3 regions of the Leucobacter sp. WKLB1 genome follow, and region 2 is predicted to be linked to each of the others. Evidence: predicted binding sites of a transcription regulator. Region 2 holds the regulator's gene; each other region holds the start of a gene.
What was found. The regulator LexA, encoded in region 2, represses DNA repair genes until DNA is damaged. The targets are predictions, from matches to a motif close to TCGAACANNTGTTCGA.

Region 1: a site for LexA is predicted at 893-908, ahead of uvrA (excinuclease ABC subunit UvrA). Genes of this name have one in related genera too.
Region 3: a site for LexA is predicted at 981-996, ahead of imuA' (DnaE2-dependent mutagenesis accessory factor ImuA'). Genes of this name have one in related genera too.

What each region holds. Positions count from the first base shown of each region.
Region 1 covers NZ_AP046115.1:1,692,389-1,694,649, reverse strand. The annotation lists gene ACZF5Y_RS07680 (RES family NAD+ phosphorylase) at 1-186, opposite strand, end outside; gene ACZF5Y_RS07675 (helix-turn-helix domain-containing protein) at 183-818, opposite strand; gene uvrA (excinuclease ABC subunit UvrA) at 940-2,261, shown strand, end outside.
Region 2 covers NZ_AP046115.1:2,310,631-2,312,891, forward strand. The annotation lists gene ACZF5Y_RS10500 (histidinol-phosphate transaminase) at 1-252, opposite strand, end outside; gene ACZF5Y_RS10505 (LysM peptidoglycan-binding domain-containing protein) at 279-686, opposite strand; gene lexA (transcriptional repressor LexA) at 946-1,611, shown strand; gene lipB (lipoyl(octanoyl) transferase LipB) at 1,725-2,261, shown strand, end outside.
Region 3 covers NZ_AP046115.1:2,160,916-2,163,176, reverse strand. The annotation lists gene ACZF5Y_RS09860 (DNA polymerase Y family protein) at 1-323, opposite strand, end outside; gene imuA' (DnaE2-dependent mutagenesis accessory factor ImuA') at 320-970, opposite strand; gene ACZF5Y_RS09850 (DUF2469 domain-containing protein) at 1,082-1,405, shown strand; gene ACZF5Y_RS09845 (YraN family protein) at 1,538-1,954, shown strand; gene ACZF5Y_RS09840 (ATP-binding protein) at 1,951-2,261, shown strand, end outside.

The sequences.
Region 1 (2,261 bases), 620 kb from region 2:
GTGCGGGTCGAACCGGGCGTCGAGCGGGCCGTAGCTCCGGAAATCATGCCAGCGAACGGGGTGCGGGCCGGCGGTCTTCGAAATACGAGCGAATGCGGTGCCGGCAGGGAGTGAGCGCACCCAGGTGGGGTCGGCCTCGAGGCCGGGGAAGCGGGACGGATCAACCTCGGGCAATCGTTCACTCATGGGAGTCGATGCAGCGCATCGTCGACCGCAGTGGCCGCGGCTGCCGGATCTCCGCCCTGTGCGAGCCATTCGAAGGGAGCGAGTTCCTCACCATCGACCCGAAGCGATGCTGCCGGTGACGTCAGTACCCGTTCAGCGAGCAGCATTGGGGTGCCCGCCGGGATTGCCCGCGCCACCATACCCCAGCCGTTGACCTCGCGGTCGTGCGGGAACTGGAATCGCGGCAGGTACCAACCGTCGCTGCGACGCTGCGCGAGCAGCGAGCCAGCCGCGCACCGCTGCCGCACCCGGGCCGCAGTCACGCCGAGCATCTCGGCAGCCTCCGCCACCGTCACGCTCTGATCGGCGACTTGGCGATCCCACAGCATTCCGCGCGTCGTCGCTGCAAGCGGGGTCGGCTCACGGAGTTCGGTTTCAGTCACCCCGAAACGAGCCAACGACTGAACTTCGGAGGCGCTCAGCCCTCGTGAGTCTGCGGCTTGATGCGCGAGCACGCCGGCGAGCAATGCCTCGGCGGCGTCCAAGCGCTCGTGATCGATCTGCGTGACGAGAGCATGAACGCGCTCGACGGCGGGATCTGTACGTGCGCGGGTGGAGCGGCGCACGACGGGGGAGAGCTGCGGCAGCGACACGACGCATCCTTTCGTTGTCTTATGTCGATAGTACTCGCGTGCGGCGGAACTCGCCAGAGCCGAGGGGCGAGTCGTCGTACGTATGTTCGAATTCTCGGCAATGACGACGTAGAATGGAGCGGTGACTACGACGCCCACTGCTCCCATCCGCTCCTCATCCGCGCATGCCCAGATCAGCGTGCAAGGGGCGCGCGTCCATAATCTCCAGAACGTCGACCTGGCGATTCCGCGCGACTCGATGGTGGTGTTCACCGGGTTGTCCGGGAGCGGCAAATCGAGCCTGGCTTTCGACACGATCTTTGCCGAGGGGCAGCGTCGTTACGTCGAATCGTTGAGCGCCTATGCCCGACAGTTCCTCGGGCAGGTGGATCGGCCGGACGTCGATTTCATCGAGGGTTTGAGCCCCGCCGTGTCCATCGACCAGAAATCGACCAACCGCAATCCTCGATCGACCGTGGGTACGATCACCGAGATCTACGACTACATGCGTCTGCTCTGGGCCCGTATCGGCGTGCCGCACTGCGCGGTGTGCGGGGAGCGAATCGCCTCACAGACGGTGCAGCAGATCGCCGACCAGTTGATGGAGCTTGACGAGCGCACGCGCTACCAGGTGCTCGCGCCGGTCGTGAGTAAGAAGAAGGGGGAGTTCGTCGACCTCTTCCAAGACCTTGCCGCGAGCGGGTATTCTCGCGCACTCGTCGACGGCGAGATGATCCAGCTTTCCGATCCGCCCCAGCTGAAGAAGCAGGTCAAGCACGACATCTCGGTCGTCGTCGACCGGCTCGTCGCCGGCCCCGAGATCCTCGGCCGCCTCACCGACTCACTCGAAACCGCACTGAGACTTGCTAGCGGCATCGTTGCGATCGAATTCGTCGATCAAGACGCCAATGCCTCTGATCGAGTGCAGCTCTTTTCGGAGCACCTGTCGTGCCCGAATCAGCACCCCGTGCAACTCACCGAAATCGAGCCGCGCACATTCTCGTTCAATGCGCCATTCGGCGCATGCCCGACCTGTTCCGGTCTCGGTACCAGCATGTCGGTCGATGAAGATCTGGTCTTGGGTGACCCCGAGCTCTCCATTGCGGAGGGCGTCATCGTTCCCTGGACCAGCCAGGGCAAGAGCCTGTACCAGTACTACGAGAAGCTGCTCGTCGGCCTGTCCGACGACCTCAATTTCTCACTGAAGACCTCATGGTCAGATCTCGGCGAAGAGGTGCAGCAGGCCGTTCTCTATGGCAACGACTTCAAGGTGAATGTGCGCTGGCGCAACCGGTTCGGGCGCGAAGTGAAGTACTCTTCAGGCTTCGAAGGGGTGATTCCCTTCATCGAACGCCAATACGCGGAGGCGGAGTCCGACACGAAGCGCGATCGCTGGTCTGAGTTCCTGCGCGAAGTGCCGTGCCATGCGTGCCAGGGGCAGCGGCTCAAGCCGGAGGTGCTCGC
Region 2 (2,261 bases):
CTCCGCAGTGAGACCGTGCCCGAGATACCCGGCCAACGCCTCACGCAATTCAGTGAATTCACGATCGGGGTATCGGTTCACGCCAGTCACTGCGTGTGCAAGCGACTGCACGATATCAATGGCGACGTGCTCCGGAATCGTATGCGTATTCTCGTTCACGTTCAGGCTGACAGGAACCGCATCTTGCGGAGCCCCGTAGGGCTCTTTGCCGACGAGGTTGTCGCGGAGAGGAAGGTCACTCAGACTGGTCACCGAACCAGTCTAGAGGCGAGAGTACCTCAGGCTCCGAGTTCGTCGCCCGACACGACCAACGGGCTTTCTGAGTATCGCAGCGGTACAGCGATCGCCTCGCCGGCCTGCACCGACGACTCGTCGAGCTGGTTGAGCTGCACAATCTCCGAGACCAGGTCTCGGGGGTCGGCAGAGGGGTCGAGCTCCGTCGCCAGCGACCAGAGCGAACTCCCCGGCTGCACCACTACGTATTCGAACTGCTGACCATCGGAGCCCTGCGCCGTTGCCATCGCTTCCGGTGCCGCGAAGGCTGCCACCAGGGCGAGCACTCCGGCCACCAGCACCGTCGCGAGCGCGCCGAACACCACACGGCCACGACGGGTCAGTCGCAGCGTCGCAGTTGCCACGCGCGGTGCCGGCATCGTCTCGTGAGTCAGGGTCGCGATTGCGCTCATGATGGTGTCCCTTCGGTCGTGATCGCCACGAACATGCGTCCGTGCGAACATCTGTTTCGAATATATATTCGATGAATCGAAACTTCAAGCCCGTGATCGAAGATATGTTCCGATCTTTTTCGCCGACACTCGAACACGTGTTTGCCCGTGTTCGAATGTCGCGGCTATGGTTTCGTCAACGGCATCACTGAATCAGCCACCACCGACATTCATGGATCGCCGCCGCCAGACAGCCCTCCGGGCTCGAGAAAGGACCGCGATGAGCGACACCGCCGTGCCCCGTTCCACGAAGCCCCTGAGTGAAAAGCAGCAGGCGATCCTCGAGTGCATCGCGCGCTCCGTCGAGAGCCGTGGCTACCCGCCGAGCATGCGCGAGATCGGCGATGCGGTCGGCCTCTCCTCACTCTCCAGCGTGACCCATCAACTCAGCCGCCTCGAGCTGGGCGGCTATATCAGGCGAGATCCGAACCGGCCTCGGGCCCTCGAGATCCTCGTCGAACTCGCTTCGACTGCGAACGCAGTCGCAGACGCGCCGACCCAGCAGGTCGAGGAAGCCGCGTACGTGCCGCTCGTCGGCCAGATTGCGGCAGGCGTTCCCATCACCGCCGACCAGCAAGTCGAAGAGATCGTTCCGCTCCCCCGGCAACTCGTCGGAGACGGCCAGCTCTTCATGCTCCGCGTCGTCGGCGATTCGATGATCGATGCTGCGATCTGCGATGGTGATTTCGTAGTTATTCGACAGCAGCGCGAAGCGGAGAATGGCGACATCGTCGCCGCGATGCTGGATGGCGAGGCCACGGTCAAGGTCTTCCGTCGCCGCGACGGCCACACATGGCTCCTTCCGCGCAATAGCGCATTCGAACCGATTCTCGGCGACCACGCCGAAGTGCTCGGTCGCGTGGTGGCAGTCTTCCGCTCGGTGTAACGCCACAACCGACCCTTGCACCTCACGCCCCGAGGCTCACACTTCGCTCCATGAGGTGTGCGCCTTTTTCGCGCAATTTGATTTGTTGCACCGAGTACATCTAATCTGTTCGCATGTCCAGCATCGCTGCAGCACCTCCGTCCTCCTCCGCATCGCAGTACACCGTCGCCAGATTCGGTACATCACCCCGAGTGGACGTGATCGGCCTCGCGCCAGACTTCGTGGAATATGCCGACGGACTCCGCCTGCAGGCCGCAGCAGCGGAACGCGTGACCCGTGGCACCGATTCCGGCACGCTTCTGCTCCTCGAGCACTCCGCGGTCTACACGGCGGGCCGACGCGCTGACCGCGACGAGTACCCCACCGACGGTACGCCCGTCGTTCCGGTCGACCGCGGCGGCCGGGTCACTTGGCACGGGCCGGGGCAACTCGTTGCGTACCCGATCGTGCGACTGCGTCCGGGAGCCGGCGTGGTCGATCTCGTCCGGTCGCTCGAGACCGCCATTATTGCCACGCTCGACGCGCTCGGCGTTGACGGGTACCGCGTCGAGGGGCGCTCCGGTGTGTGGTGCGACGCGACGACACCGGCCGATCCCCCGACGAAGGTTGCCCAGATCGGCCTGCATGCGCGGGCCGGAGTCATCACGCAC
Region 3 (2,261 bases), 150 kb from region 2:
ATCGCGCAGAGCCCGGGGCGTGCGACTTCGATGCCGGGAATCAGCTGTTCGAGCTGAGCGGCGACGGGAGCGAACCGTCGCTCGTCCGTGGCGGGATCGTGCGGGTAGACGGCGAGATCCGGGCAGCGGCTCTGCGCCTCGCGCTCCCGCAACCCGACGCGTACTCCCTCTCTGCGTGCCGCCTGCGTGCACGCGACCACGATGCGATTGGCGATCAACGCGAGTGGCGCGGTGAGGGAGAGATCGTCTGCGCCGTCATCGCGCAGCAGCGCGTGTACGGGCCAATCCGGCACCCAGAACATGAGGGTGCGATCCGCGTTCATGATGCGACCAGGTGTCTGAGTGGGGCGATACCGGGGTCTGCGATGGCGCCATCTTGGAATCTGAGCGTGTGGCTGCGCGTGCCGCGGCGATCCTGCGTCTGCACCGTCAGCTCGCGGTCTGTGAGCATGCCGTACCCGTGCCCCAGCCCGTCCCAGTGGGAACGGGCGACGCGCAACGTGGACTCGGGGCGCGGCCAGTCACCGGTCACGACCAATGCGGCGTCGTGCTCTCTCAGGCGTGCAGCGATGCGTTCCGACTCACCGGCGCTCGGTTGCGTGGTCGGTGCCAGCAGCACCACGGTCAGCACTTCGGCCAGGGCTCCGGTGAGCCCGATCGCATCGGCGCCCGGTTCGGGGATGATGACGCACCGATCGAGTGCGATTCCCAGGGCAACTGCAGCCTCGGCGCCGAATGCCGTGTCGCCGATGATGCCGCACCACGCACCCGAAGCGGAAGCCTCTGCGAGCAGTGCCAGTGCGAGCTGCCGAGACCCGTGCACCGCATAGCTCGCCCCCATGCGCAGTGAGCCACCGGGGAGCAGCGGACGCAATCCGGCCGCAGTCGGAATGGTGCGTGCGTCGAGTCGCATCGGCTGCATCTCGGAGATTCGCTGCTGCAGCGAGCGGACGGTCACGGGGGAGTTCATGCAGGTATATTCGAACATATGTTCGAATAAGTCAATCTCGATTGCCTGGGCGCGTCGCAGCCCGGTAGTCGTTCAGAGCCATGCCTTTGAGACGGCGGTAGGATGGGGTCGATGAACGAAGACGAGCTAGACGATTACGAGCGCGAAGCCGAGCTGTCGCTGTTCCGCGAGTACCGCGATATCGCGAGCCAGTTCCGCTACGTCGTCGAGACCGAGCGGCGGTTCTACCTCGCCAACGAGGTCGACCTCAAGCGGCAAGATGCGGGGAACGACTTCTACTTCGAACTCGCCATGACTGACGTGTGGGTGTGGGATGTGTACCGTGCCGACCGGTTCGTGAAATCGGTGCGTGTGCTGACCTTCAAAGATGTGAATGTCGAAGAGCTTTCGGCGCGTGAGTTCTCCCTGCCGCAGGAGCTCGCGCTCGACGAGTGATCGCGCATCTGCTCCGGTGATTCGTCCCCGGTGCAGGCATCGCATGTGAACCGGGGTCTTCTCCACAGATCCGACTGATCCCTCCGTGCGGCGTCGCTCCAGCGACAATGCTGGTGCGCCAGGAGGTGCATCATGACGCACACGGCAGCAACGTACACAGCCCCGGAAAACGATCGGGTACCCGGAGCTCAGCAACCGCACAACCAGGCGCTCGGCGCGCACGGCGAATCGCTTGCGGCGGCGTACCTGGAGGCGCTCGGGTATCGAATCCTCGCACGCAACTGGCGCAATCGATCGGGTGAGCTCGACCTCGTCGCGCGAGACGGCGAGACGGTTGTCGCGATCGAGGTGAAAACCCGCAGCGGCACCGGGTACGGCAGCCCCTTCGCGGCGATCACGGCGCAGAAGGCATCACGCATTCGACGACTCCTGCTCGATTGGGTGCGCGGCTATGACTTCCAGGGCAACAATCTGCGCATCGACGCAATCGCCATCACGATGCGTGCGAATGCGGAACCGCGCATCGAACACCTGCGGGGAATTGCGTGAGCGGCGTGGTGTGCCGGGCAGCCTCCATCGCGCTGACCGGACTGCAGGGCACCGCGGTGATGGTCGAATCGGCTGTCTCGCAGCAGTTGCCCGGAATCGCCATCATCGGTCTTCCCGATGCCGCGCTCGCCGAAGCAAAACTGCGGGTGCGGACCGCCACCGCTCAGGTGGGCCTTCCGCTCTCTGACCGATTTCACACCATTAATCTCAGCCCCGCGTCTCTGCCCAAGCACGGCTCCGGATTCGACCTGGCCATCGCGCTCGCCGCGCTCGCCGCCTCGCGACACCTGCCCGCTGAGGGGTTGGC